DNA from 2 places in the Pelomonas dachongensis genome. Region 2 is predicted to be linked to the other one. Evidence: predicted binding sites of a transcription regulator. Region 2 holds the regulator's gene; the other holds the start of a gene.

Region 1 (14,171 bases), on a different contig from region 2:
GCCGGCGCCGTTCACCAGGCAGCCGATGTTGCCGTCCAGCGAAATGTAGGCGAGGTCGAACTTCGAGGCCTCAACTTCGGCCGGATCTTCCTCGTCCAGGTCGCGGTAGGCGACGATCTCGGGGTGGCGGAACAGCGCGTTCGAGTCGAAGTTGAACTTCGCGTCCAGCGCCATCAGGTTGCCCTTGGAGTCGCAGTTCAGCGGGTTGATTTCAACCAGCGAAGCGTCCGTGTCCATGTAGCACTTGTAGAGCTTGGCGAAGATGTCGACCGCCTGGTCGACGGAGCCGCCGGTCAGGCCGATGGCGCCAGCGATCTTGCGCGACTGGGCTTCCGTCAGGCCGCTCAGCGGGTCGATCATCTCGGTGATGATCTTCTCGGGCGTGCTGTGGGCCACCTCTTCGATGTCCATGCCGCCTTCGCTCGACGCGATGAAGGCGACCTTCTGCGTGCCGCGGTCGGTGACCAGCGAGACATACAGCTCGTTCTTGATGTCGGCGCCGTCTTCGATGTACAGGCGGCGGACCTTCTGGCCTTCCGGGCCGGTCTGGTGCGTCTTGAGCTGCATGCCCAGGATGCCTTCGGCCTTTTCCTTCACGTCGTCGATGGTCTTGGCGACCTTGACGCCGCCGCCCTTGCCGCGGCCGCCGGCGTGGATCTGGGCCTTCACGACCCAGACCGGGCCACCCAGCTTCTGAGCGGCTTCAACGGCTTCCTGCACGGTGAAGGCCGGGATGCCGCGCGGCACCGGCACGCCGAACTGGCGCAGGATTTCTTTGCCCTGGTATTCGTGGATTTTCATGCTTGGGTCTCTCGGGTCGGGAAGTCAAGAAGCGGTGGTCGCGGACTCTGGGGTGGCCAGATGCCAGCGGGGATAGAACTGGGCGACGGTGGCGCCATCGCGGCGCAGCGCGTGGCAGCGGTCGAGCTGAAATGGGGCGGTGGGGGCGGCAGCATCGCCCTCGCGGGTGTCGATGATGGAGCCAGCCAGTGCCTGGATCACGGCCGTCGGCAGCACCTGGCACAACTCGGTGAGGTGGGTGCAGCCATGCGTGCCGCCGAGGCGCTCCGCGACGGCCTGGCGGAAACCCTTCAGCAGGTTCAGGCCCACGAGCCGCTGGTAGGCATCGCCATGCTCGCCACAGGCGCCGACGTAGGGCATCCACAGCGTCTGTGACGCCACTGAGACGATGCTCAGCCCCGCGTCGACGGTCAGCTGCAGGCGCATTTCATGGATGGGGTCCCCCGCCTTGCGTACGACGCCGGCCAACGGCACGTCATGCGACTTGGTGTCCGTCAGGCTGGCTTCGACATCGAACAAGCCGTCATCCCGCGCGAACACCTGCACATCGAGGGCGCGGCGGTGCAGCGGGCGGCGCGTGACTGATGGGTGAACGGGAGGCATGAAACGGAGCGGGCGAAGCAACCCGGCCGGTGCCGGGGACAGCGGTTGGACCGACTCGCAGGGCCGCTTTGCCAAGGAGTTGGGGGCTTGTAACCGGGTGAACCGCCGTTCTGGCGGCAGCCGGCAATGTAGCACGCGGGTGAAAAACACCCCTTGCGTGCGCTGACAAGCGAGCCTCAGGCGCGCAGCAAGCGGCGCACCACATCGGGGGCAAAGCCGCGCGCCAGCAGGAAACGCGTCTGGCGTGCCTGCTCCGTTGATTCACGCGCGGGCTCCTCACCAAAACGCTTGTGCCAGACCTCGCGGGCACGCTCCAGTTCGCTTGCCCGCAGCATGGCCTGCTGCTCGGCGTCCAGCCTCAAACCGTGTTGGGCCAGCTCCTGCTGGATGCGCTGGGTGCCAAAGCGGCCAGCGCGCACGTGCAGGCGGGACTCCACGAAGCGGCTTTCATCCAGGTAGCCATCGGCTGCCAGTGCATCCAGCAACGTGTCGATGGCCACTTCGCCCGCCTCGGCCGCAATCGCGGCGTCGTCGTCTTCTTCTGTCGCGCCCGCCTCGGCCGCAGCCGCCTTCACGGCCTGCAGCGCGCGTTGGCTTTGCTGCTGCTGAATGCGCAGCAGCTTGCGTTTCAACTCCGTGCGGCTGTGCTCGCGCTGGGCGAGCAAACCGATGGCGCGCGCTTTCAGGGATAGAGGCGCACGGCTCACCGTGCAGGCGGGGCGGCTTATTCGCCGGCCGGCGACCCGGCCAGCAGCGCCACGCCCAGGGATTCGCGGATCTTGTTCTCGATCTCGCGGGCCACATCGGGGTTCTCGCGCAGGAACTCGCGGGCGTTGTCCTTGCCCTGGCCAATCTTCTCGCCCTGATAGGCATACCAGGAACCGGACTTCTCGACGATCTTGGCGACGACGCCCATGTCGACGATTTCGCCCTCGCGGCTGATGCCTTCGCCGTAGAGGATGTCGAACTCGGCCGTCTTGAAGGGCGGCGACACCTTGTTCTTGACGACCTTGACCTTGGTCTCGGAGCCAATGACTTCCTCGCCCTTCTTGATGGAGCCAATGCGGCGGATGTCCAGGCGCACGGAGGCGTAGAACTTCAGCGCATTGCCGCCGGTGGTCGTCTCGGGCGAACCGAACATGACGCCGATCTTCATGCGGATCTGGTTGATGAAGATGACCATGCAGTTGGTCTTCTTGATCGTGGCCGTCAGCTTGCGCAGCGCCTGGCTCATCAGGCGGGCCTGCAGGCCGGGCAGGCTGTCGCCCATCTCGCCTTCAAGTTCGGCCTTGGGCGTCAGCGCGGCGACCGAGTCCACCACGATCAGGTCCACCGAACCGGAGCGCACCAGCGCATCGACGATTTCCAGGGCCTGTTCGCCGGTGTCGGGCTGGCTGATCAGCAGGTCCTGCAGATTGACGCCCAGTTTCTGAGCGTACTGAATGTCCAGCGCATGCTCGGCGTCAATGAAGGCGCATGTGCCCTGGATCTTCTGCATCTCGGCGATGACTTGCAGCGTCAGTGTCGTCTTGCCGGACGACTCGGGGCCGTAGATCTCGACGACGCGGCCGCGCGGCAGGCCGCCGACGCCCAGGGCGATGTCCAGGCCCAGCGAGCCGGTGGAGACGACCTGGATGTCCTCGATCACCTCACCCTCGCCCAGGCGCATGATGGAACCCTTGCCGAATTGCTTCTCGATCTGGGCGAGGGCGGCTTGCAGGGCCTTGGCTTTCTCGGTGTTCAGGGCTTTGACGGGGGCGTCCATGCGAATCTCCAGGTGAATGTGGCAATTATGGGGCAATCTGTATGTTTGTACAGTGTTTGGCTCCCCGAGCCAGGGCAGCGAAGGCCCCAGGCTTGATGAGCATCCTAGGCACGCGGTAGCTCACCAAGTGAGCCACCAGCACAGCGCCTAACATCCGCGCAGGAGACAACGAGACCATGCGCATCCTGATTGCCGAAGACGACCAAGTGCTGGCCGATGGCCTGCTGCGGGCGCTGCGCGCCTCGGGCTATGCGGTGGACCGCGTGTCCAGCGGCACCGAGGCCGACTCGGCACTGGCAACGCACGAATTCGATCTGGTCATCTTGGATCTGGGCCTGCCGCGGCTGCACGGGCTGGAGGTGCTGCGCAAGCTGCGCGCGCGCGGCTCGACGATGCCGGTGCTGATCCTGACGGCGGCGGACAGCGTCGAGCAGCGCGTCAAGGGCCTGGACCTGGGCGCCGACGACTACATGGCCAAGCCGTTCTCGCTGCAGGAGCTGGAAGCGCGCGTGCGGGCGCTGACGCGGCGCGGGCTGGGCACGGCCAGCAGCGTCATCAAGCACGGCCCGCTGACGTTTGACGCCACCGGCCGCGTGGCTTACATCAACGAGCAGATGCTGGAGCTGTCAGCCCGCGAGTTGTCGCTGCTGGAGGTGCTGCTGCAGCGCGCCGGGCGGCTGGTGAGCAAGGATCAGCTGGTGGAGCGGCTGTGCGAGTGGGGGGAGGAGGTCTCGAACAACGCGATCGAGGTCTACATCCACCGGCTGCGCAAGAAGATCGAACAGGGCCCCATCCGCATCGCGACGGTGCGAGGACTGGGCTACTGCCTCGAAAAGATTTCCTCCTGAACCGACATGGCCAAGGAGGGCGCCAGCCGGCAGCAGGGCTCGCTGTTCGGCGAGATCCTGGACTGGATGCTCGCGCCGCTGCTGCTGATCTGGCCCATCAGCGTTGCGCTGACCTGGCTGGTGGCGCAGGGGATCGCCGGCCGGCCTTACGACCGCGAACTGGGCGAGGTGGCACGCAGCCTGGGCCAGCAGGTCGCTGCTGCCGAGGCGCCGGCCCGTGGGCGTGACCGCTACGCGCTGCTGCCCGAGGCCGCGGCGCTGTTGCGGGCCGATGCGTCGGACACGGTCTTCTACCAGGTGCTGGGCCTGCGCGGCGAGCTGCTGAGCGGCGATGAGACGCTGCGTGTGCCGACCGAGGACGCGCCCATTGCGCCGGGCGAGCTGCGCTTTCGCGACGACGAGGTCGGCAACGATGCCGTGCGCGTGGCCTACCTGTGGGTGCTGCCCGAGGGCGCGGCCGGCACGGGCAAGACCATGCTGGTGCAGGTGGCCGAGACGCTGGGCAAGCGCGCAAGGCTGACCAACGAAATCATCAAGGGCGTCATCCTGCCGCAGTTCGTCATCCTGCCGCTGGCGGTGCTGCTGGTGTGGCTGGCGCTGGCGCGCGGCATCTCGCCGCTGAACGAGCTGCAGCGGCGGATCCGCTCGCGCGAAAGTTCAGACCTCTCCCCCATCGACGAGCAGCGGGTGCCCGACGAGGTCGCTCCACTGGTGCAGGCCATCAACGACCTGCTGGCGCGGCTGGACTCGTCGATGAGCCGGCAGAAGCACTTTCTGGCCGATGCGGCACATCAGCTGAAGACGCCGCTGGCCGGCCTGCGCACGCAGGCCGAGCTGATCCAGCGCGAGCTGGACGCGGGCCGCTCCAACCCGGACGACCTCAAGCGCTCGCTGGCCCAGATCGCCCGCGCCAGCGAGCGGGCCGCCCACATGGTCAACCAGCTGCTCGCGATGGCGCGCGCCGAGGATGCCGAGCAGGCGATGCGGCGTGAGCCCGTCAACCTTGCCGAACTGGCCATCGACACGGTTCGCGACTTCGTGCCGCGCGCGCTGGAGCGCCGCATCGACCTGGGCTACGACGGCGCGCTGGCCGACGACAGCCGCCTGCGCGTGCAGGCCCAGCCGGTGCTGCTCGGCGAGCTGATCCGCAACCTGGTCGACAACGCGCTGCTGTACACGCAGGCCGGCGGACTGGTGACGGTGCGCGTGGTCGAAGACCCGTTCGGCCAGGTGGTGGTGCTGCAGGTCGAGGACACCGGCCCGGGCATCGCGCCAGGTGAGCGCGAGAAGGTCTTCCAGCCGTTCTACCGGGCGCTGGGCAGCGGCGTGGAGGGCTCGGGCCTGGGCCTGGCCATCGTGCGCGAGATCGTGCAGCAGCACGACGCCGAGCTGACGCTGGACGACACGCGCGTGCGTCGCGCGGCGGGCGGCGAGTCGCCGGACGGGCAGGGGCCCGGTGCACGGTTCACGATCCGCTTCCCCGCCACCACCCCGGTCGACACGGCGTGACGCTCAGCTCTTGGTCAGCTTCCTGCCTCGCGCGATCGACATCAGCATGCCCAGCGACAGCCCCAGCGTCACCATGGCCGTGCCGCCATAGCTGATGAAGGGCAGCGGCACGCCCACCACGGGCAGGATGCCGCTGACCATGCCCATGTTGACGAACACATAGGTGAAGAAGCTCAGCGTCACCGCGCCGGCCAGCAAGCGACCGAACAGCGTGGGCGCCTCGGACGCGATCATCAGCCCGCGCAGGATCAGCGCCGTGAAGCCCGCCAGCAGCGCCAGCGCGCCCATGAAGCCGAACTCCTCGCCGAAGGCCGCGAAGATGAAGTCCGTGGTGCGCTCCGGGATGAACTCCAGGTGGGTCTGCGTGCCCTGCATGAAGCCCTTGCCGGTCATGCCGCCGGAGCCGATGGCGATCTCGCCCTGGATGATGTGGAATCCCTTGCCCAGCGGGTCCTTGGTCGGGTCCAGCAACGTGCAGACCCGGTGGCGCTGGTACTCCTTCAGCACGGGCCAGGTCACGTCAGGCTGGCAGATGCGCTCCTCGCTGGCCACCAGCGTCGTGATCGCCACGGCCGCGACGATGAAAGCCGGCGCGATGAGCTTCCACGGCAGGCCGGCGAAGAAGATCACGTACAGGCCTGCCGCCAGCACCAGGATGCCCGTGCCCAGATCGGGCTGCTTGGCCACCATCAGGAAGGGCAGCAGCAGCAGCCCGAACGCAGCGATGAAGTCCGGCCAGCGCAACACGCTCTCGCGGCGCTGGAACCACCAGGCCAGCATCAGCGGCGTGGCGATCTTCAGCAGCTCCGACGGCTGGATCTGCGTGACGCCGACATTGAGCCAGCGCGTCGCCCCCTTCTTGGAGATGCCGAACAGCGCTGTCGCGATCAGCAGCGCAATACCCAGGGTGTACAGCGGCACCGCCAGCATCATCAACCGCTGCGGCGGCACCTGCGCGACGATGAACATCAGCCCCAGGCCCAGCGCCATGTTGCGGCCATGGTCCACGAAACGGGTGCCGTGGTCATAACCGGCCGAATACATGGACACCAGCCCCCAGCCGCACAGCCAGAAGATGGCCAGCAGCAGCGGGATGTCAAAGCCACTGAGCCAGGGCTTGAGCCGGCTCAGCAGCGGCGGGCGTTCGATGACGGTCATCGCTTGGCTCCGGGGCTGGGGGCGGAGGCTGCTGCCGAGGCCGCCGATGCGGGCGCAGCAGGCGCCGATGCGGCCTGGCCGGGCAGCGGCACGTCGGCAGCACGGCGCGGCGTGCCGATGGGCGCGTAGGTCTGTCCCAGCTGCGTCTTGGCGATGTCTTCCTCGCTGGGGTAGGCGCCGGTCAGCAGGTAATCGAAGACGCGGCGCGCGATGGGGGCCGCCGAGGCCGAGCCCCAGCCGCCGTTCTCGACGATGACGGCCAGCGCAACGGTGGGCTGCTGCAACGGCGCGAAGCCGACGTACAAGGAGTGGTCGCGCTTGCGCTCGTCGGCCTTGATGGCGCTGTAGCGCTCGCCGGAACGCAGGCCCACGGCCTGGGCGGTGCCGGTCTTGCCGCCGCTGGCGTAGGTGGCGCCCATGAACACCTGGCGACCCGTGCCTTCCAGCACCACGCCGTTCATCGCATTGCGGATGACGTCCACGTCGGCCGGCTTCAGCGGCAGCGTCGCCGCCACGTCGCTGGCGACGCGGCGCTGCTCGTGACGGGCCACATCCTCGATATCTCGCACCAGCCGCGGCTTGAAGCGATGGCCGCCGGATGCAACGGTGGCGTAGGCATTGGCCATCTGCAGCATCGTGAAGCTGTTGTAGCCCTGGCCGATGCCCAGAGAAATGGTCTCGCCGGCAAACCACTTCTGGTTCGCCGGGCTCCTGCGGAAGTAGTTGCGCTTCCAGTCCTGCGACGGCAGCACGCCGGTGACCTCGCCCAGCAGGTCGATCTCGGTCCTGCTGCCCAGACCGAACGGCGACAGCTCCTGGTGAATCAGGTCCACACCCATCTGGTTGGCCAGGTCGTAGAAGTAGACGTTGCTGGAGGTCACGATGGCCGCGCGCATGTCCTTGGGGCCAGGCCGGTCGGCCTCGGGGCTGCCGAAGCTGCGGCCACCGAAGTTGTAGACCAGGTTGTCCTGGATGACCACATGCGGGCCGCGTTGGCCGCTGGTCAGCGCGGCCATCGCCATCAGCGGCTTGAACGTGGAGCCGGGCGGGTAGGTGCCGCGCAGCGCGCGGTTCAGCAGCGGCTTGTCGATGTTCTCGTTCAGCTCGCGCCACGAGTCGACGTCGATGCCGTCGACGAACAGGTTGGGGTCGAACGTGGGCTTGGAGACGAACGCCAGCACCTCGCCGTTGCGCGGGTCGATGGCCACCAGCGCGCCGCGGCGCTCGCCGAACAGCTGCTCCACCAGTGCCTGCAGCTTGATGTCGATGGACAGGTTCAGCGTGTTGCCGGGCGTGGGCGGGCGGTGATCCAGCCGGCGCACGGCCCGGCCGCCGGCGCTGGTCTCGACCTGCTCGAAGCCGGTGCTGCCGTGCAGCTCGCGCTCGTAGGCCTGCTCCAGCCCCAGCTTGCCGATGTACTCGGTGCCGCGGTAGTTGGCGATGTCCTCCTCCTCCCAGTCGTCCATCGCCTTCTTCTCGGCCTGGTTGATGCGGCCGATGTAGCCGATCAAGTGGGAGCCGATGTCGCCCAGCGGATAGGAGCGGAACAGCCGCGCCTTGATCTCCACGCCGGGGAAGCGGAAGCGCTGCGCCGTGAAGCGGGCCACCTCCTCGTCCGTCAGCTTGGTGCGGATGGGCAGCGAGTCGGTGTGTTTGGCCTCTTCGGCCAGGCGCTTGAAGCGGCGCTTGTCACGCGGCTGGATCTCGACGATCTGCCCCAGCGCCTCGATGGTGGCGTCCACGTCGACCACCTTCTCGGGGTTGATCTCCAGCGTGTAGGCCGAGTAGTTGCTGGCCAGCACGATGCCGTTGCGGTCCTTGATGAGGCCGCGGTTGGGCACGATGGGCACGATGGCGATGCGGTTGGACTCGGCGCGCTCGGCCAGGTCGTCGTGCTGCACGATCTGCAGCCACACCAGCCGGGCCACCAGCAGCCCAAAGCAGAACAGCACGAAGGCGACCGCCGCCAGCACGCGCAGCCGAAAGCGCGCCAGCTCCTGGTGGAGGTTCTTGATGACGACCATGTCAGTGGCGGTATTCCGGGCCGAGCGCCGGACCGCCCCAAGCCGGCCCGGCTGAGGCGGTTCGCGGCTCCATGCCGCCGATCGCCTCGTCCCCCCGGGGGCTGAGCCCGGACATGAACAGTCCGGGGGACAGTTCATGCCTGGCGAACAGCCGTGGCGTCAGCCGCGGCGCGTCCTGCAAGGACGGCCAGACTCGCCCGCGTTCAGCGCGGCAAGGTTGGACGAAGGGCGAACGCATCACAGCGGCCGGTGCGCGTCGCGGTCCGGCGCGCGGCGCTGCGGCGCCAGCAGCAGCACGCAGGCCACCGGCCACAGCGCCGCCTCCAGGAACGGCACCAGCAGCACGCTCCAGCCCGGCCACATGCCGCCCACCGCCATGCGCACGACCAGCGTCAGCACATGCGCAGCAACGAACAGCGGCAGGATCTGCACCGCCTGGCCGACCAGGCTGAACCAGGCCATGCGCCGGTGCAGCGCGATGGCGCCGAAGCTCAGCGCGCTGTAGGCCAGCGCATGCTGACCGAGCACCGCACCGTCGTGCACGTCGATGAACAACCCGAACACGAACGCCCACAGCACGCCCACGCGGCGCGGCTGGTGCACCCCCCAGAACACCAGCACGACCGCCAGCACATCGGGCATGGCCGCCAGCCGGCCCATGGGCACCATGTCGATCAGCAGCGCGACGAACAGCGTGAACGCGATGAACCAGGGGTTGGCGGGCAACAGCAGCCGCTCTGCGGCGCGCGGCATGATCATGGTGCGGCTCCGGACGCTTTGGTTGCGGCCTTCTCGGCGCGCTCGGCCTTCTTGGTCGCGCGCGCGGCGGCCTTGGCCTCGGCCGCGGACGCTGCCTCGGACGCGGCGGTGGCCTCCGCCTCGTGCTTGGCCGCGAGGTGCCGGTCCATGGGCAGCAGCACCAGCACATGGCGCGCACTGTCGGGCTGCGCGATCGGCGCCAACCGCACCTGCGCGAAGCTGGAGTCGCCGCGCCGCTCGACCGCTGCGACACGGGCGACCGGCAGGCCCGGCGGGTAAATGCCGTCCAGGCCCGAGGTGGTCATCGTGTCGCCCACCTTCACATCGGCGTTCGCGGCCAGGAAGCGCAGGTCCATGCCGTTGCCGTCCGCGCGGCCCGCCGCGGCATTGCGCATCTGAGTGCGCACGTTCAGCAGCGGGATGGCGGCGTCCTTGTCGTTCAGCAGCGTGACCTCAGCCGACAGCGGATAGACGCGCGTCACCTGCCCGAGCACGCCGGCCTCGTTGATGACCGGCGAGCCGGCGGTCACGCCCTGCGTGGCGCCACGGTCGATGACCACGCGGCGCGAGAACGGGTCCGGCGCCTCGAACAGCACTTCCGCCGCCAGCGAGGGCACGGTCATCGCCGGCTGCAGGCCCAGCAACTTGCGCAGGCTGTCGTTCTCGGCCTGCAGCGCCGCCACGCGCGAGAAGCGCTCGGCCTGCTGCGCCAGCTGGCGCCTGGCCTGGTCTTCAGCGGCCATCGCGCGCTGGGTGCCGCGCAGGTAGTCGCCGGCCGTCTCCCACGCGTCCACCGGCGTCAGCAGCAGACGCTGCACCGGCTGCAGCACCAGCGCCAGCGCGCTGCGGGCCGGCTGCATCAGCCTGAAGCGCGCGTCCGCCACCATCAGCAGCAGCGCCAGCGCCGAGCACAGCGCGAGCTTGGTCAGCGCCGACGGGCCCTGGCGGAACAGCGGCGGCGGGGAACGGTCAAGAGTGCCGAGGGGCATCGAAGCAGGACAGCGAAAGTGCGCGTGGTGTCAGCGGCGGCGGCTGACGCCCCTCTCGGAGGGTGGACTCGGTGGGCCGAGACCGGGATCTCACATCAGTCGGAGGTGAAGATGGAGCCCAGGCGCTCCATGCGCTCCAGGGCCATGCCGCAACCGCGCACGACGCAGGTCAGCGGGTCCTCGGCCACCAGCACCGGCAGGCCGGTCTCTTCGCTCAGCAGGCGGTCCAGGTCGCGCAGCAGCGCGCCGCCACCGGTCAGCATCATGCCGCGCTCGGCGATGTCGGCGCCCAGCTCGGGCGGCGTCTGCTCCAGCGCATTCTTCACGGCAGAGACGATCTGGTTCAGCGGATCGGTCAGGGCTTCCAGGATCTCGTTGGACGAGATCGTGAAGCTGCGCGGCACGCCCTCGGCGAGGTTGCGGCCCTTGACCTCCATCTCCTTGACCTCGGAGCCCGGGAAGGCGCTGCCGATGTTCTTCTTGATGGCCTCGGCGGTCTGCTCGCCGATCAACATGCCGTAGTTGCGGCGGATGTAGTTGATGATTGACTCGTCGAACTTGTCTCCGCCGACGCGCACCGAGCCCTTGTAGACCATGCCGCCCAGCGAGATGACGCCAACTTCCGTGGTGCCGCCGCCAATGTCCACGACCATCGAGCCCGAGGCCTCGGCCACCGGCAGACCCGCGCCGATGGCGGCCGCCATGGGTTCCTCAATCAGGTAGACCTCGCTGGCGCCAGCGCCCAGGGCCGCATCGCGGATGGCGCGCTTCTCGACCTGGGTGGAGCCGCAGGGCACGCAGATGATGATGCGCGGGCTGGGCTTGAAGGTCTTGCTGTCGTGGACCATCTTGATGAACTGCTTGATCATCTGTTCGGTCACGACGAAATCGGCGATGACGCCGTCCTTCATCGGGCGGATCGCCTCGATGTTGCCGGGCACCTTGCCCAGCATGGCCTTGGCCTCCCGGCCGACGGCCTGAATGGTCTTCTTGCCGTTGGGGCCACCCTCGTGGCGGATCGACACCACCGAGGGCTCGTCCAGCACGATGCCCTTGCCGCGCACGTAGATCAGGGTGTTGGCGGTGCCGAGGTCGATGGCCAGATCGGTGGAGAAATAGCGGCGCAGGGAGGCGAACATGGTGGGCGCGGGAGGAGCCTCGCCGGCGGGGCGCGGCTCTGAATTCGGGGGGTCTGGAAAGCCAAGAGGCCGCCCGAAGCCGCGACGAAATGCATCGCTGACAGGGCAGCCTCAAAGGCCATGAAGATGGGCGGCGATAATACCCGATCACCCCTGTTTTGAGCCTGTCCCCGCTAGGTTTTTGGCTCAATCCTTACACCTGAAAACGACCCATGAGCCTCACCCCCGACGACGTGAGCCGCATCGCCAACCTGGCCCGGCTGGAGCTGCAGCCGGCCGAGTCTGCCGGCCTGCTCGGCAACCTGAACGACTTCTTCAAGATCGTCGAGCAGATGGGCGCCGTGGACACCGCCGGCGTCGAGCCGCTGTACACGCCGCTGTCGGCCATCCAGCAGGTGCAGCTGCGCCTGCGCGAGGACGCCGTCACCGAGAGCAACCAGCGCGAGCTGAACCAGCGCAGCGCCCCAGCCGTCGAGGACGGCCTCTTCCTCGTTCCCAAGGTCATCGAATGAAGCCCGTTCACGACATGGGCGTGGCCGAACTGGCCGCCGCCCTGAAGACCCGCGCGCTGTCCAGCCGCGAGGCCACACAGGCGCTGCTGGACCGCATCGCCGCGCACGACCAGGCGCTGGGCGCGTTCCTGCACGTGGACGCCGAGTCCGCCCTCACGCGCGCCGCCGCCGCCGATAGCCTGCTGGCTGCCGGCCAGGGCGGCGCGCTGACGGGCGTGCCGGTCGCGCACAAGGACATCTACGCCACGGCGGACATGCCCACCACCGCCGGCTCCAAGATGCTGGCCGGCTACCGCAGCCCGTTCGACGCCACGGTGGTGGCCAAGCTGAGCGCTGCCGGCACCGTCAGTCTCGGCAAGCTGAACTGCGACGAGTTCGCGATGGGCTCGGCCAACGAGAACAGCGCGTACTTCCCGGCCCACAACCCCTGGGACCTGGGCCGTGTGCCCGGCGGCTCGTCGGGCGGCTCAGCGGTGGCCGTGGCCGCGCGCCTGGTGCCCGGCGTGACCGGCACCGACACCGGCGGCTCCATCCGCCAGCCGGCCAGCTTCACGGGCATCACCGGCATCAAGCCCACCTACGGCGTGTGCTCGCGCTACGGCATGATCGCCTTCGCCTCCAGCCTGGACCAGGCCGGCCCGATGGCCCGCTCGGCCGAGGATTGCGCGCTGCTGCTGTCGGCCATGAGCGGATTCGACGAGCGCGATGCCACCAGCGTGGAGCAACCGCCGCAGGACTTCCACGCGCAGATGCTGGCGGCGCGCGCAGGCGCCTCGGTGGGTAAGCCGCTGGCCGGCTTGCGCATCGGCCTGCCGCGCGAGTTCTTCCCCGCGGGCCTGTCTGCCGACGTGAACGCCGCCGTGCGCGCCGGCCTGGCCGAGCTGGAGAAGCTGGGCGCCACGCTGGTGGACGTGAGCCTGCCCCGCACGGAGCTGGCCATCCCCGTGTACTACATCATTGCCCCGGCCGAGGCCAGTTCGAACCTCTCACGCTTCGACGGCGTCAAGTTCGGCCACCGCGCCGCCCAGTACGACGACCTGCTGGACATGTACAAGAAGACGCGCGCCGAGGGCTTCGGCGCCGAGGTCAAGCGGCGGATCATGATCGGCACCTATGTGCTCTCGCACGGCTACTACGACGCCTACTACCTTCAGGCGCAGAAGCTGCGCCGCATGATCGCGGACGACTTCCAGCAGTGCTTCACGCAGTGCGACCTGATCGCCGGACCTGTGGCGCCCACCGTCGCCTGGAAGCACGGCGAGGGCAAGGACAACCCCACACAGGCCTACCTGGCCGACATCTTCACGCTGCCCGGCTCGCTGGCCGGCCTGCCTGGCATGAGCGTGCCGGTGGGTACCGGCGAAGGCGGCATGCCCGTGGGCCTGCAGCTGATCGGCAACTACTTCAAGGAAGGGCAGCTGTTGCACGCCGCGCATGCCCTTCAGCAAGCGACCGACTGGCACCAAGCTGCCCCGGCGGGGATCTGATATGCCTACATCGCAACTCATCCGTGGTTATGAGGTCGTCATCGGCCTTGAAAACCACGTTCAGCTCTCCACGCAGAGCAAGATCTTCAGTGGCAGCTCGACTGCCTTCGGTGCCGCGCCCAACACCCAGGCCTCGCCAGTGGACCTGGCGTTGCCCGGCACGCTGCCTGTGCTGAACCGCGCGGCCGTCGAGCGGGCCATCCGCTTCGGCCTGGCGGTGGGCGCCAAGGTGGCGCCGTTGTCCATCTTTGCGCGCAAGAACTACTTCTACCCGGACCTGCCCAAGGGCTACCAGATCAGCCAGTTCGAGATCCCGGTGGTGCAGGGCGGCAAGGTGGAGTTCTTCGTCGGTGACAAGAAGCACGTCGTCAATCTGACCCGTGCCCACCTGGAAGAAGACGCGGGCAAGAGCCTGCACGAGGACTACCACGGCCAGTCGGGCATCGACCTGAACCGCGCGGGCACCCCGCTGCTGGAGATCGTGTCCGAGCCGGACATGCGCTCGGGCGCCGAGGCGGCCGAGTACGCCAAGACGCTGCATGCGCTGGTGATGTGGCTGGGCATCTGCGACGGCAAC
Region 2 (14,171 bases):
CGTCGACGGCTTTGCCAGCGGCTTCGCGTTTGTCGGCCGGCATCTGCATCAGCGCTTGTCGAGCCGCCGTCACCAGTTGCGGCAGCGGACCCTGGATCAGGTTGCCGGCCAGGCCGTCGGCCAGGCCCTGCGTCTGCAGCGCGACGATCTTGTCGATCAAGGCCTTCTTGGCGGGCGAGGGTTGGGCCAGCGCCGCGCCGGCGGTCAGGGCGAGCGCGAGGGCCAGGCCCAGCTTGCGAGAAGTCATGTCGTCAGTCCTTGGAAGCTTCAGGGGAGTCGGTAGTGTCGGGGTCGTTGCCTTCGGTACCGTTCTCCGCCTCGTTGGCGTCGTTCTCGACGATGCGCTGCAGGCCCGACAGCTTGCTGCCGTCGTCCAGCGCGATCAGCGTGACGCCCTGCGTGGCGCGGCCCAACTCGCGGATCTCGGCGACGCGGGTGCGCACCAGCACGCCCTTGTCGGTGATCAGCATGATCTCGTCCTCCGGGCGCACCAGCGTCGCGGCGACCACGCGGCCGTTGCGCTCGCTCTGCTGGATGGCGATCATGCCCTTGGTGCCACGGCCATGCCGCGTGTACTCGACGATGGAGGTGCGCTTGCCGTAGCCGTTCTCTGTCGCCGTCAGCACACTTTGTGACTCGTCCTCCGCCACCAGCATGGCGATCAGGCGCTGGTCGGGCTCAAGCATCATGCCGCGCACGCCGCGGGCGGTGCGGCCCATTGGGCGCACGTCGTCCTCGTCGAAGCGAACGGCCTTGCCGCCGTCGCTGAACAGCATCACGTCGTGATGGCCATCGGTCAGCGCCGCGCCGATCAGGTGGTCACCCTCGTCCAGGTCGACGGCGATGATGCCGGCCTTGCGCGGGTTGCTGAAGTCCTTCAGCGACGTCTTCTTCACAGTACCCAGCGCCGTGGCCATGAAGATAAAGTGGTCCTCGGGGAAGGTGCGGAATTCACCCGTCAGTGGCAGCACCACGGTGATCTTCTCGCCTTGCTGCAACGGGAACATGTTGACGATGGGCTTGCCGCGCGAGTTGCGCGAGCCCTGAGGCACTTCCCAAACCTTCAGCCAGTAGACGCGGCCACGGTCGGAGAAGCACAGGATCCAGTCGTGCGTGTTGGCGATGAAGAGCTGGTCGATCCAGTCGTCGTCCTTCGTCGCCGTGGCCTGCTTGCCGCGGCCGCCGCGGCGCTGCGAGCGGTACTCGCTCAGCGCCTGGCTCTTGATGTAGCCGGTGTGCGAGAGCGTCACGACCATGTCGGTCGGCGTGATCAGGTCTTCGGTGCCCAGCTCCTGCGCGTTGTGTTCGATGACCGAGCGGCGGGCGCCCAGCTTGGTCTGGCCAAACTCGGTCTTCAGCTGGGTCAGCTCGTCTCCGATGATGGTGGTCACGCGCGCCGGCGTGGCGAGGATGTCCAGCAGATCGGCGATCTCGGCCATCACGTCGCGGTACTCGCCGACGATCTTGTCTTGCTCCAGCCCGGTCAGGCGCTGCAGGCGCATCTGCAGGATTTCGCCGGCCTGCGCTTCGGACAGGCGGTACAGGCCATCCGGCTGCATGCCGAACTGGGCTTCCAGGCCTTCCGGCCGGTAGGCCTGCCCGCCGCCGTCGGTGCGGGTCAGCATCTCGCGCACCAGCGACGAGTCCCAGCTCTTGGCCATCAGCGCCGCCTTGGCGACCGGCGGCGTGGGCGAGGTCTTGATGGTCTCGATGAACTCGTCGATGTTGGCCAGCGCAACCGCCAGGCCTTCCAGCACGTGTCCGCGCTCGCGGGCCTTGCGCAGTTCATAGATCGTGCGGCGGGTCACGACCTCGCGGCGGTGCTCCAGGAACACGATGATCATGTCGCGCAGATTGCACAGCTTCGGCTGGCCGTCGACCAGCGCCACCATGTTCATGCCGAAGCTGTCCTGCAGCTGCGTCTGCTTGTAGAGGTTGTTCAGCACCACCTCGGGGACTTCGCCGCGCTTGAGTTCGATGACGACGCGCATGCCCGACTTGTCGGACTCGTCTTGGATGTGGCTGATGCCCTCGATCTTCTTCTCGTGCACCAGCTCGGCGATGCGTTCGAGCAAGGACTTCTTGTTGACCTGATAGGGGATCTCGTCAACGATGATCGCCTGGCGGTTGCCCTTGTCAATGTCCTCGAAGTGCACCTTGGCGCGCATCACGACCCGGCCGCGGCCGGTGCGGTAGCCGTCGCGCACGCCCGCCAGGCCATAGATGATGCCGGCGGTTGGGAAGTCGGGGGCCGGGATGATTTCCATCAGCTCGTCGACTGTGATTTCCGGGTTCTTCAGCGCCACCAGACAGGCGTCGACCACCTCGTTGAGGTTGTGCGGCGGGATATTGGTGGCCATACCCACCGCAATACCCGCCGAGCCATTCACCAACAGATTCGGCAAACGGGTCGGCAGAACCAGAGGTTCCTTATGGCTGCCGTCGTAGTTGGGTCCGAAATCGACGGTTTCCTTGTCGATGTCGGCCAGCATTTCGTGGGCGATCTTGTCCAGGCGGATTTCGGTGTACCGCATCGCCGCGGCGTTATCGCCGTCAATGGAGCCGAAGTTGCCCTGGCCATCAATCAGCATGTGACGCAGGCTGAACGGCTGCGCCATGCGGACGATCGTGTCGTAAATGGCCGAATCGCCATGGGGGTGATATTTACCCATGGTCTCGCCAACCGCCTGCGCACTCTTGCGGTATTTGGCGTTGTACGTGTTGCCCATCTCGTTCATCGCGTACAGCACGCGGCGATGCACCGGCTTGAGGCCGTCGCGGGCATCAGGCAGCGCGCGGCCGACGATCACGCTCATCGCGTAGTCGAGGTAGGAGCGGCGCATCTCCTCCTCAAGGCTGATCGGCAGGGTTTCCTTGGCGAACTGGGTCATGCGTCAGGCTTGCGCTCGCGCCTACGTGGGCGCTGCGTCCTTGGAGGTAGGTGAAAGCCGCGAATTCTAAGCGCCGCGCCTCCCTGTAGCAGCAGCGCAACATCGTCACGGTGCCCATGAACGTAGGCCGCCACAATGCGTAGGTCTCGGTGCCTGCATGGCACAATCGTCGAGTCCCTAGGAGAAACCCTAAAGTCTCTCCTGAGGTTAGAGGTTGAGTACTGACTCTCGCAGGGCAACTGCGGCATTCCTTGAGAGGAGAATCATGAAGAAATTGAATCGCGTGGCGTCGCTGTTTGCGATGGCTGCGATCGCCGCCGCGACTTCGTCGGCATCTGCGCAAACCATCGACAACTGGCGCGCGACCGACGGTACGGTCTGGAAGAACGGCACTAACGAATATTGCTGGCGCAACAACTTCTGGACGCCTGCCACGGCAGCTCCGGGTTGCGACGGCGAAATCAAGGCCGCGCCGAAGGTCGAGCCGGTCGCTCCGGTTGCTCCCCCGCCGCCGTCGCCTCCGCCGGCTCCCCCGAAGGTCGTGACGCCGCCGCCGCCGCCGGTCAGCGAGAAGGTCACCTTCGCCGCCGACGCTTTCTTTGACTTCGACAAGGCCACGCTGAAGCCCGAAGCCACCGCCAAGCTGGATGACCTGGTCAGCAAGACCAAGGGCATCAACCTGGAAGTCATCATCGCCGTGGGCCACACCGACTCGGTGGGCAGCGATGCTTACAACCAGAAGCTGTCGATCCGCCGCTCGGAAGCCGTCAAGGCCTACCTGGTGAGCAAGGGCGTCGAGCCGAATCGCGTCTACACCGAAGGCAAGGGCGAGAAGCAGCCCGTGGCTGACAACAAGACTGCCGAAGGCCGTGCGAAGAACCGCCGCACCGAGATCGAAGTCGTCGGTACGCGCAACAAGTAAGCTCTGCGCCCTCGGGCGCTTGGCTCCAAAGCCCCGCACGGCCCGCCCGTCCGGGGCTTTTCTATTTTCAGACCGTCATGACGATCAACGCCGATCCTCAAGAGCTCGCCAAATTCGGCGAACTGGCCCACCGCTGGTGGGACCCTGAGAGCGACTTCAAGCCGCTGCATCAGATCAATCCATTGCGACTGAGCTGGATCCAGCAGCTCTGCCCGCTGTCCGGCAAGCGCGTCGTCGACGTGGGCTGTGGCGGCGGCATCCTGAGCGACTCCATGGCGCGGGCAGGAGCGCAGGTGTTGGGCATCGATCTGTCGACCAAGCCGCTGCGTGTGGCGGAGTTGCATGCGATGGAGGCGGGCACCGAGGGCGTCGAGTACCGCGAGATCGCAGTGGAGGCACTGGCCGTCGAGCAGCCAGGCGGCTTCGATGTGGTCACGTGCATGGAGATGCTGGAACACGTACCGGACCCCGGGTCGGTCGTGCGCGCCTGTGCCACGCTGGTGAAGCCGGGCGGCTGGGTGTTCCTGTCCACGCTGAACCGCAACGCCAAGTCCTTCCTGCTGGCCATTGTCGGCGCGGAGTATGTGTTGAACATGCTGCCCAAGGGCACGCACGAGTACGCGCGCTTCCTGAAGCCATCGGAACTGGCCCAGTTCTGCCGCGACGCCGGCCTGGATGTGCAGTCCAGCCGCGGCCTGACCTACAACCCGTTGACGCAGCGTTATGCGCTCGGCACCGACACGGACGTCAACTACCTGATCGCTTGCCGCCGCCCGTTGTGATCGCGTCTCGTTGGTGTCATTTGCAGGCAGTGCTGTTCGATCTGGACGGTACGCTCGTCGACAGCGCCGAGGACTTGGCTCGCGCAGCCAATGCGATGCGTGTCGACCGCGGCCTCGCGCCGCTGCCGCTGGCACAGTACCGCCCGCATGGCGGCTCCGGTGCGCGCGGCATGCTCGCGCAGGCCTTTGACGTGGGGCCGGGCCAGGCGGGCTACGACGAATTGAAGCGGGACTTCCTTGATCGCTACGAAGGCTTGATGTTCGACAGCACGCAGCCATTCGCTGGCGTGATGGAGGAACTGCAAGGACTGAATACTGCCGGTCTGGCCTGGGGCATCGTGACCAACAAGGCCGAGCGTTTTGCATTGCCGCTGGTTGCAGCGCTGGGGCTGCGCGCGGCCGTCGTCGTCGGGGGTGACACGACTGCGCACACGAAGCCCCACCCGGCGCCGCTTCTGGAGGCCGCAAGACGCCTGTCCCTGCCGCCCGAGGTCTGCCTGTACGTGGGAGACGACGAGCGTGACATCCTCGCCGGGCGCGCCGCCGGCATGGCAACGGCGGCCGCTGCGTGGGGCTACCTGGGCGCGCGTGGCGAATTTGCGCACTGGGAGGCCGATCTGGCGCTGCATGCGCCTGGCGATCTCTTGAAAGCGCTGGGAGTGGCCTAAACTACGGAGCTCTGGGGCCGACCTGGTTTCGACGTGGGTGCGGATCCGGAGTAGGGCATGCCGAGCACCAGTCCGCTCGTAAAACCACTGGAAACAAAGTAACTGCAAACGACTCTACGTTCGCACTCGCCGCTTAATTGCGGATGAGCTTCTCAACGGCAGGCCGATGGGCCGGGCTGAGTTCCGCAAGGGGCAAGGCTGAGAAGTCACTCACATCGGCTGGCGTCCGACCGGGTCACTCGGTAGGGCGTGAGATCAAGTGACTGGCGGGAAAGCTAGCGTGCCACTGCGCGAGTTGACCGTGAGATTCAAATCAGCCGGCTAAGCATGTAGATCTGCCCGGTGATGGCTTGCGGACGGGGGTTCAATTCCCCCCGGCTCCACCATCCAGAGCGAAAAGGCCCGTGTCGGTGACACGGGCCTTTTTCATGTGCGCCCAGCATGGGCGCACTCTTACGGGTGCAAGTCCCGTCGTAAGTTGATCACGACGAACGAAGCGAAGCGCAACTGCGTGAGGGCGACCGAGCGTGGGAAGGAAGCGTGGAGCGTAAATCGCGAGCCGATGAACAAGAACCGCATAGAAGGCGCTGCCGAGCAGGGCGAGTGGGCATGATTCCACGAAGCTCTCGTGATCAAGGCGAAGCGGCGCGGCGGTTGTGCGATGAAGGAGTGCGTTCTTACCTGGGGACGCCTCGTCTTGTGCCTGAAAGGGCGACGGCCATGCCGGAGCGGGTCTCAGCAGAGGTCGTAGTAGCCGGGTACCCTGCTGGAGGCGGCGCTGACGAGAGAGAACCTGCAAGCGGCTTGGAAGCGGGTCAAGGCCAACAAGGGCGCGGCGGGCGTGGACGGCCGCCGACAGCAACGTCTATGTGGGCAGCCGACGAGCCGGCGAGCGGGTGATGGCGTGGCTCAGGACGCTGTACGGCAAGCTGAGGCTTCAGATCAATGAAGCCAAGAGTGCCGTGTGCAGCGCCTTCGGGCGCAAATTCCTGGGCTACGAGCTGTGGGTATCCAAGGGGCGCGAAGTGAAATGCGCCGTGGCCCACAAGGCGCTGGACAACTTCAAGGCGCGCATCCGGGAACTCACGGGCCGCTCAGGCGGACGCAGCATGGCGCAAGTGGTGCAGGCGCTGCGACCCTACATGCTGGGCTGGAAGGCGTACTTCGGGTTGGCACAGACACCGAGTGTCTGGCGCAAGCTAGACCAGTGGCTGCGGCACCGGTTGCGGGCCATCCAGCTCAAACACTGGCGTGGGTCGCACGCGATCTACCGGGCGCTCAAAGCTCTTGGCGCCACGGACACTGCGGCAAAGCGGGTGGCGAGCAACAGCCGATGCTGGTGGAGAAACAGCGACGGGCAACTCAAGACGGTCCTGACCATCAGCTACTTCGACCGGCTGGGGCTTCCCCGGCTCTCTTGACCTCAAACTCTCGAACCGCCCGGTGCGGACCCGCATGCCGGGTGGTGTGGGAGGGGCTCGGTCAGAATGTCTGACCGCCCCTTTCCCGATTTCGATGGCACCGGGGGAAATTGAACCCCGCCCGGGGGGATGTCAGTTGAATCCCTGGCCGCGGATCAATCCCACGGCCAGCCCTTCGATGCTGAATTCGCCCCCGTGTTCGGTGACGGCGATGGGTTCGAATTCAGCGTTCTCGGGCAGCAACTGGATGCCGTCCCGCCCGCGCTGGAAGCGCTTCACGGTGACTTCCTCGCCGACCCGGGCGACGACGATCTGGCCGCTGCGGGCCTCGCGGGCCGTTTGCACGGCTAGCAGGTCGCCGTCGAGGATGCCTATGTCCTTCATGCTCATGCCCTTGACCTTCAGCAGGTAGTCGGGCTTCTTGCTGAACAGGCTGGGCTCGACGGTGTAGGTCTGTTCCACATGCTCCTGCGCCAGAATGGGCGCGCCGGCGGCGACGCGGCCGATCAGCGGCAGCGTCAGCTGCGCGAGGCTGGGGATGGGCAGGCTGAACTGGCGCGCGCGGTTGACAGCACTCAGTGCATCGGACTTCAGGCGGATGCCCCGCGAGGTGCCGCCGACGAGCTCCAGCATGCCTTTTCGGGCTAGCGCTTGCAAATGCTCCTCCGCCGCATTGGCGGATTTGAAGCCCAGCTCGGCGGCGATTTCGGCGCGCGTGGGTGGTGCGCCGGTGCTTTCGATCGCGTTGCGGACCAGGTCGAAGATCTGCTGCTGGCGGGCGGTAAGCTTGGGTCGGTCTTGCACGGGCGGCCTTTGGTGAAGTGAATGCGCTGGTTGTGCATCCAGTATCTGTATTTTTATCCAGGAATCGAAAATTGCAAACCCTTGAGCCCTTGATCGTCATTCTCGGCACGGGCGGCACCATTGCCGGCACGGCGCGCAGCAGCTGTGACGGTGTCGGCTACACGGCGGCGCAGTTGCGAGTGGACGATCTGCTGGCTGCCGTACCGGCGCTGGCCGGACGGCGGTTGGAGGCGCATCAGGTGGCGCAGCTGGACAGCAAGGACATGGACATTGCGACCTGGCAGCGGCTGGCCATCGCGGTGGACGAGCAGCTGGCGCGGCCGGAGGTGGCGGGTGTGGTCGTCACACATGGCACCGACACGTTGGAGGAAACGGCCTACTTCCTGCATCGGGTGCTGGCGCCCAACAAGCCGGTCGTATTGACGGCGGCGATGCGGCCGGCCACGGCGTTGGTGCCGGACGGTCCGCAAAACCTCTTCGATGCGGTGCAGGTCGCGGCGAAGCCGGGCGCGGCGGGTGTGGTGGTCGCGTTTGCGGGCCGGGTGCATGACGCCACGCAGGTGCGCAAGGCACACAGCTACCGCGTGGATGCGTTCGAGTCGGCGGACGGCGCGTTGGTGGCGCGCGTGGAGGAGGGCGCCGTGCGCCTGCTTGGGCGTTGGCCTGCGGGCGAGGCATTGGGGCTGGCGCGCATCGCGGCACCTGCCGGGAGCTGGCCGCGGGTCGACATCGTCATGAACCACGCGGGCGCGGACGGGCGCATCGTGCGGGCGCTGCTGGCGGCAGGCGTCGACGGCATCGTGGCCGCGGGCACGGGGAATGGCACGCTCGGCGTTGATCTGGAGCACGCCTTGCGCGAGGCCGAGTCGCGCGGCGTACGCATCGTGCGGAGCACGCGTTGCGATGCCGGGCCGGTCATGGACCTGCCCGGACTGTTGCCGTCGGCCGGCGTGTTGAGCCCGGTCAAGACCAGGATCGAGCTGATCCTGGCCCTGCTGGCGCGCTGAGCGTCTTCAGACGACGGTCAGCGTGACGTCGACGTTGCCGCGCGTGGCGTTGGAGTAGGGGCAGACCTCGTGGGCGGTGGCGACCAGCGCTTCGAGCGCGGCGCGATCCATGCCCGGCACCGAGATCTTCATGTCGACCTGGATGCCGAAGGCGCCCGGCTTGTTGGCGTGCGGGCCGATGGCGACGTCGCTGGTGATGGACACCTCGGCGGGCAGGGCGATCTTCTGCTTGCCAGCAACGGCCTTCATCGCGCCGATGAAGCAGGCGCTGTAACCGGCCGCGAACAGCTGCTCGGGGTTGGTGCCGGGGCCGCCGGCGCCGCCCAGTTCCTTGGGCGTAGACAGCGTCACGTCGATGGCGCCGTCGGACGACTTCGCGGTGCCGGCGCGGCCGCCGGTGGCGGTGGCGGTGGCGGTGTAGAGGGCTTTTTCGATGGCCATGGTGGGCTCCTTGGTGGGGGCGGGGTGGTGGGGAAAGTGATTCACTCGCCGGCTGCTTGCAGGAAGCCGCTGCGCAGTTCGTGCAGGCGACGCGTCAGCGTCGTCAGTTCATCCAGGTCGCAATTGCTGGCGCAGGCCAGTTGACCCGGAATGTCCAGTGCCTGGGCGCGCAGCCTGCGGCCGGCCGGCGTCAGGAAGATGTCCACGCGGCGCTCGTCGTCCTGCGCGCGGCGACGCTCCAGCAGGGCCTGCTGCTCCAGCCGCTTCAGCAGCGGCGTCAGCGTGCCGGAATCCAGCGACAGGCGCTGGCCCAGTTGGCTGACGCTGAGGCCGTCCAGCTCCCAGAGCACCAGCATGACGAGGTACTGCGGATACGTCAGGCCCAGGGGCGCCAGGAGCGGCTTGTACAGCCTGGTCATCGCCAGCGAGCTGCTATATAGCGCGAAGCACAGTTGGCGGTCGAGATGCAGCCACTGCACGCGCAGGTCGGCGGCTTGATTTGTGGCGGGCTTGCTGCGTGGCATGCGAATTAATATAGCTGACAATTGAATTGCGCACCATTTAAATGGTCTTTTTGGAGGCACCGACCGTAGGGCGATCTGCGAGGATGCGCCACCCCCAACAAAGCAAGACGAGGAGAGGCAATGCTGATCGTGGCGACCGTGCTGGCGGCCCTGGTGGCCCTGCTGCACCTGTACATCCTGGTGCTGGAGATGTTCTTCTGGACCAAGCCGTTGGGCCGCAAGGCCTTCGGGCTGAAGGCGGACTTCGCAGAGCAGAGCAAGGCGCTGGCCGCCAACCAGGGGCTCTACAACGGTTTCCTGGCGGCTGGCCTGATCTACGGGCTGATGCTCGGCACCGCAGGCGCTGGCAAGCCGTGGCTGGTGTTCTTCCTGGGCTGCGTGGTCGTGGCCGGGGCGTTCGGCGCGGCGACGGCCTCGAAGAAGATTCTGTTCGTGCAGGCGTTGCCGGGCGCCATCGCACTGGCGGCCGTGCTCGCCGTCTGACGAGGAGAACCGGCGGGGTCAGGCGGCGGTCATCGCCTCGATCTGCTCGCCCAGCTCCAGCCAGCGCATTTCGTCGGCTTCGAGCTGGTCATGAATCGCCTTCAGGCGCTTGCCCATCTCGGCGATGGCCGACGCAGCGGCGCCTTCGGCGAGCTGAGCCTCGATGCCGGCGCGCTCCTCGGCCAGCGCATGCATGCGCTTGTCGATGGTTTCCATCTCCTTGCGCAGCGGGCGGGTCTGCTCGGCGACTTTCGCGCGCGCCTGGCCTGAGGCCTTGCGGTCCACGGGGGCCGAAGGCGCCGGTGTGGGCGCTGCGACGACTTTCGGCGCCGGAGCAGCCGACTGCTTCTTGGCGGCGCGGGCGGCTTCCTTGCTCTGCTCCAGCAGCCACTTTTGGTAGTCGTCCAGGTCGCCATCGAACGGCTTGACGACACCGTCTGCCACCAGCCAGAACTCGTCGCAGACCTCGCGCAGCAATGCGCGGTCGTGGCTGACCAGCATGACGGTGCCTTCGAACTCGTTCAACGCCATCGACAGCGCCTCGCGGGTGTTCAGGTCCAGGTGGTTGGTCGGCTCGTCCAGCAGCAGCAGGTTGGGGCGCTGCCACACCAGCATCGCGAGCACCAGGCGCGCCTTCTCGCCGCCGGACAGGCTGCCTACGGCCTGGTTGACCATGTCGCCGGTGAAGCGGAACTGGCCGAGGAAGTCTCGCAGTTCCTGCTCACGGCCTTGCGGGCCAACCTCGCGGGCCAGGCGCACCATGTGCTCCAGCGCGCCCTCGTCCAGGCGCAGCACGTCCAGCTCCTGCTGGGCGAAGTAGCCGATGGACAGGCCCTTGCCCTGCGTCATGCGACCCGACAGCGGCAGCTGCGTGCCCGCGATGGTCTTCACCAGCGTGGACTTGCCCTGGCCGTTGGCGCCGAGGATGCCGATGCGCTGTCCGGCGAGCACCGAGCGGTCAATGTTGCGCACGATGGTGGTGGTGCCGTAGCCCGCCGCCATCTCATCGAACATCAGCATCGGGTTGGGCAGGTTCAGCGGCTCTCGGAACTCGAAGTTGAAGTCGGCGGACGCCAGCACCGGTGCCAGCTTCTCCATGCGCTCCAGCGCCTTCACGCGACTCTGCGCCTGCTTGGCCTTGCTGGCCTTGGCCTTGAAGCGGTCGATGAACTTCTGCAGGTGGGCGACGCGGTCCTGCTGTTTGGCGAACGCCGCCTGTTGCAAGACCATGCGCTCGGCGCGCTGGGTCTCGAAGCTGGTGTAGTTGCCGCCGTAGCGGATCAGCTTGCCTTCGTCGAGGTGCAGCGTGACCTTGGTGATCGCGTCGAGAAATTCGCGATCATGGCTGATGACGATCATGGTGCCGTCGTAGCGCAGCAGCCAGGCTTCCAGCCAGACCAGCGCGTCCAGGTCCAAGTGGTTGGTGGGCTCGTCCAGTAGCATCAGCTCGGCCGGGCACATCAGCGCACGGGCCAGTTGCAGGCGCATGCGCCAGCCGCCGGAGAAGCTGTTGACCGGAGCGTCCAGCTGTTCGTTCCTGAACCCCAGGCCCATCAGCAGTGCCTGAGCTCGGGCGCGAGCGTCGAAGGCGCCGGCATCGGCCAGCGCGGCGTGCGCGTCGGCCATCGCGTGGCCGTCTTCGGCGGCTTCTGCCTCGGCCAAAGCGATGCGCGCGGCCACCAGCGGCAGGTCGCCCTGCAGCACGAAGTCGGTCGCACCGTCCTCGGTCTCGGGCATGTCCTGCGCCACTTCGGAACGGCGCCAGTGCTTGGGCACCTCGACCTCGCCCTTGTCGTTGCCCAGGCGGTTCGTTAGCAGCGCGAACAGGCTGGACTTGCCGGCGCCGTTGCGGCCGACGAGGCCGATCTTTTCGCCGGGTTGCAGCGTGGCGGACGCATCGTCCAGCACGACCTTCACGCCGCGGCGTAGCGTGATGTTGCGAAGGGTAATCACAGCAAGTTCTCTTTCGTCACCAGCAGCACCTGATCGGCGCCTGATGAGGTTTCCATCCACACGACTTCCAGCGTCGGGAACGCGGCTTCAAAATTTTCACGCTCGTTGCCGATCTCCAGCACGAGCACGCCGTCGTCGTTCAACGCCGCAGGCGCGGCGCGCAGCAGCTCGCGGATGAAGTCCATGCCGTCGCTTCCGCCGGCCAGCGCCACCTCCGGCTCGGCCAGGTACTCGGCGGGCAGGGTGGCCATGCTCTGGCTGTTCACGTAGGGGGGGTTGCACAGGATCAGGTCGTAGCTGCCGTCGGCGCCCTTCAAACCATCGCCTTGCAGCAGCCGCACGCGCAGTGCCAGGTCGTGACGCTCGACGTTCAGCTTCGCCACGGCCAGCGCGTCAAAGTCGATGTCCAGCGCGTCCACGGCCACCTCTGGCCAGGCCATCGCGGCCAGCACGGCCAGGCTGCCGTTGCCGGTGCACAGGTCCAGCACGCGGCGGCTTTCCGGGTGCAGCCAGGGATCGATGCTGGCGTCGCCGATCAACTCGGCGATGAAGCTGCGCGGCACGATGGCGCGCTCGTCGATGGTGAACGGCACGCCCTGCAGCCACGCCTCGCCGGTTAGGTAGGCCGCTGGCTTGCGCGTGGCGATGCGCTCGTCGATCAACGCGGCGATGGACGCGATCTCCGCGCCGGTCAGCTCGCGTTCCTCGTGCTCGTCCAGCGCATCCAGCGGTAGCCCCAAGCGCCACAGTGCCAGCCACACGGCCTCGTCGAACGCGTTCTTCGTGCCATGGCCAAAAAACAAGCCCGCCTGGGCGAGGCGGGCGGCTTGGGTGTCAATGCAATCGATCAGCTTCAAGTGCCGCGGACGTCCAGGGTGATTTCGGTGAAGCTGGCCTCGTCGCTCGCCTTCTCCTCCTTGCGCGGCGCGGTCGCCAGACGGGCGCCTGGCGCCTCGTTCTGCAGACGCCACAGCAGGTTGGTCGGCGAATCGGCGAAGGCCAGGCCTTCCTCGCGGGTGATAGTGCCGTCGGTGATGAGCTTGGCGAAGTGCTCTTCGTAGGTCTGCGAGCCTTCGGCGATCGACTTTTCCATCGCCTCCTTCACGCCGGCGAAGTCGCCTTGCTCGATCAGCTCCGAGATGAGCTTGGTGTTCAGCAGGATTTCCAGCACCGGCACGCGGCCGCCGGCGGTAGCACGCACCAGGCGCTGCGAGATGACTGCCTTCAGTCCCGCGGCCAGGTCGTTCAGCAGCGCGGGGCGGGACTCGGGCGTGTAGAACGACAGGATGCGGTTCAGCGCGTGGTAGGTGTTGTTGCCGTGCAGCGTGGCCAGCACCAGGTGGCCCGACAGCGAGTAGCTGATCGCCGCCGTCATGGTCTCGCGGTCGCGGATCTCGCCGATCAAGATGCAGTCCGGCGCCTGGCGCAGCGCGTTCTTCAGCGCAATCTGCAGCGACGCCGTGTCGCGGCCGATCTCGCGCTGGTTGACCACCGAGCGCTTGTTGCTGAACAGGTATTCGATCGGGTCCTCGATGGTGAGGATATGCCCGGTCATGGTCTGGTTGCGCAGCTCCAGCATGGACGCGAGCGTGGTGCTCTTGCCCGTGCCGGTAGCGCCCACCATCAGGATCAGGCCGCGCTTCTCCTTGATCATCTGGCCCAGCACGGGCGGGATGCCCAGGCTCTCCATCGTCGGGATGTTGTGCGGGATGTGGCGGAACACGCCGGCAATCGACCCGCGCTGGCGAAAACCGGACAAGCGGAAGCTGCCCACACCGCTGACCGACACAGCCATGTTCAGCTCGCCAGAGTTGTCCAGCTCGGCCAGGCTGGCCGGGTCGATGACCTCGGAGATCAGTTGGCGCGGCTGCGGCGGCGTCAGGAGCTGGTCCGACAGCTGCACGGTCTGTCCGTTGATGCGGATCAGCACCGGCATGTTGGCCGACAGGTAGCAGTCCGATGCACCCTTATCGGCCATCAGCCGCAGGATGCGCTCCATGTTGCCGCCGGTGGCCATATCAGGCGCGCAGCAGTTCGTTGATGCTGGTCTTGGAGCGCGTCTGCGCGTCGACCCGCTTCACGATGATGGCCGCGTACAGCGAGTAGCGGCCGCCGTCCTTGGGCAGCGAGCCCGAGATGACGACCGAGCCGGCCGGCACGCGGCCGTAGCTGACGCTGTCGGTCGCGCGGTCGTAGATCGGCGTGCTCTGGCCGATGTATACGCCCATCGAGATGACCGAGTTCTCTTCGACGATGACGCCTTCCACCACCTCGG

Evidence for each region. The regulator LexA, encoded in region 2, represses DNA repair genes until DNA is damaged. The targets are predictions, from matches to a motif close to ACTGTATNNNNATACAGT.
Region 1: the regulator LexA is predicted to act here: its motif matches at 3,206-3,223, upstream of recA (recombinase RecA).

What each region holds. Positions count from the first base shown of each region.
Region 1 covers NZ_JBIGHY010000001.1:98,858-113,028, reverse strand. The annotation lists gene sucC (ADP-forming succinate--CoA ligase subunit beta) at 1-801, opposite strand, end outside; gene ACG02S_RS00510 (DUF2889 domain-containing protein) at 826-1,404, opposite strand; gene ACG02S_RS00505 (regulatory protein RecX) at 1,581-2,111, opposite strand; gene recA (recombinase RecA) at 2,129-3,169, opposite strand; gene ACG02S_RS00495 (response regulator) at 3,346-4,017, shown strand; gene ACG02S_RS00490 (sensor histidine kinase) at 4,024-5,526, shown strand; gene rodA (rod shape-determining protein RodA) at 5,530-6,684, opposite strand; gene mrdA (penicillin-binding protein 2) at 6,681-8,708, opposite strand; gene mreD (rod shape-determining protein MreD) at 8,946-9,467, opposite strand; gene mreC (rod shape-determining protein MreC) at 9,464-10,456, opposite strand; gene ACG02S_RS00465 (rod shape-determining protein) at 10,552-11,595, opposite strand; gene gatC (Asp-tRNA(Asn)/Glu-tRNA(Gln) amidotransferase subunit GatC) at 11,808-12,107, shown strand; gene gatA (Asp-tRNA(Asn)/Glu-tRNA(Gln) amidotransferase subunit GatA) at 12,104-13,594, shown strand; gene gatB (Asp-tRNA(Asn)/Glu-tRNA(Gln) amidotransferase subunit GatB) at 13,596-14,171, shown strand, end outside.
Region 2 covers NZ_JBIGHY010000002.1:36,735-50,905, forward strand. The annotation lists gene ACG02S_RS04950 (DUF2059 domain-containing protein) at 1-247, opposite strand, end outside; gene gyrA (DNA gyrase subunit A) at 252-2,891, opposite strand; gene ompA (outer membrane protein OmpA) at 3,157-3,813, shown strand; gene ubiG (bifunctional 2-polyprenyl-6-hydroxyphenol methylase/3-demethylubiquinol 3-O-methyltransferase UbiG) at 3,891-4,595, shown strand; gene ACG02S_RS04970 (HAD-IA family hydrolase) at 4,577-5,263, shown strand; RNA gene ssrA (transfer-messenger RNA) at 5,277-5,649, shown strand; partial or broken gene ACG02S_RS04980 (group II intron maturase-specific domain-containing protein) at 6,112-6,684, shown strand; gene lexA (transcriptional repressor LexA) at 6,817-7,488, opposite strand; gene ACG02S_RS04990 (asparaginase) at 7,560-8,495, shown strand; gene ACG02S_RS04995 (organic hydroperoxide resistance protein) at 8,502-8,936, opposite strand; gene ACG02S_RS05000 (MarR family winged helix-turn-helix transcriptional regulator) at 8,978-9,460, opposite strand; gene ACG02S_RS05005 (DUF1304 domain-containing protein) at 9,581-9,943, shown strand; gene ACG02S_RS05010 (ATP-binding cassette domain-containing protein) at 9,962-11,896, opposite strand; gene prmB (50S ribosomal protein L3 N(5)-glutamine methyltransferase) at 11,893-12,753, opposite strand; gene ACG02S_RS05020 (PilT/PilU family type 4a pilus ATPase) at 12,750-13,913, opposite strand; gene dapD (2,3,4,5-tetrahydropyridine-2,6-dicarboxylate N-succinyltransferase) at 13,915-14,171, opposite strand, start outside.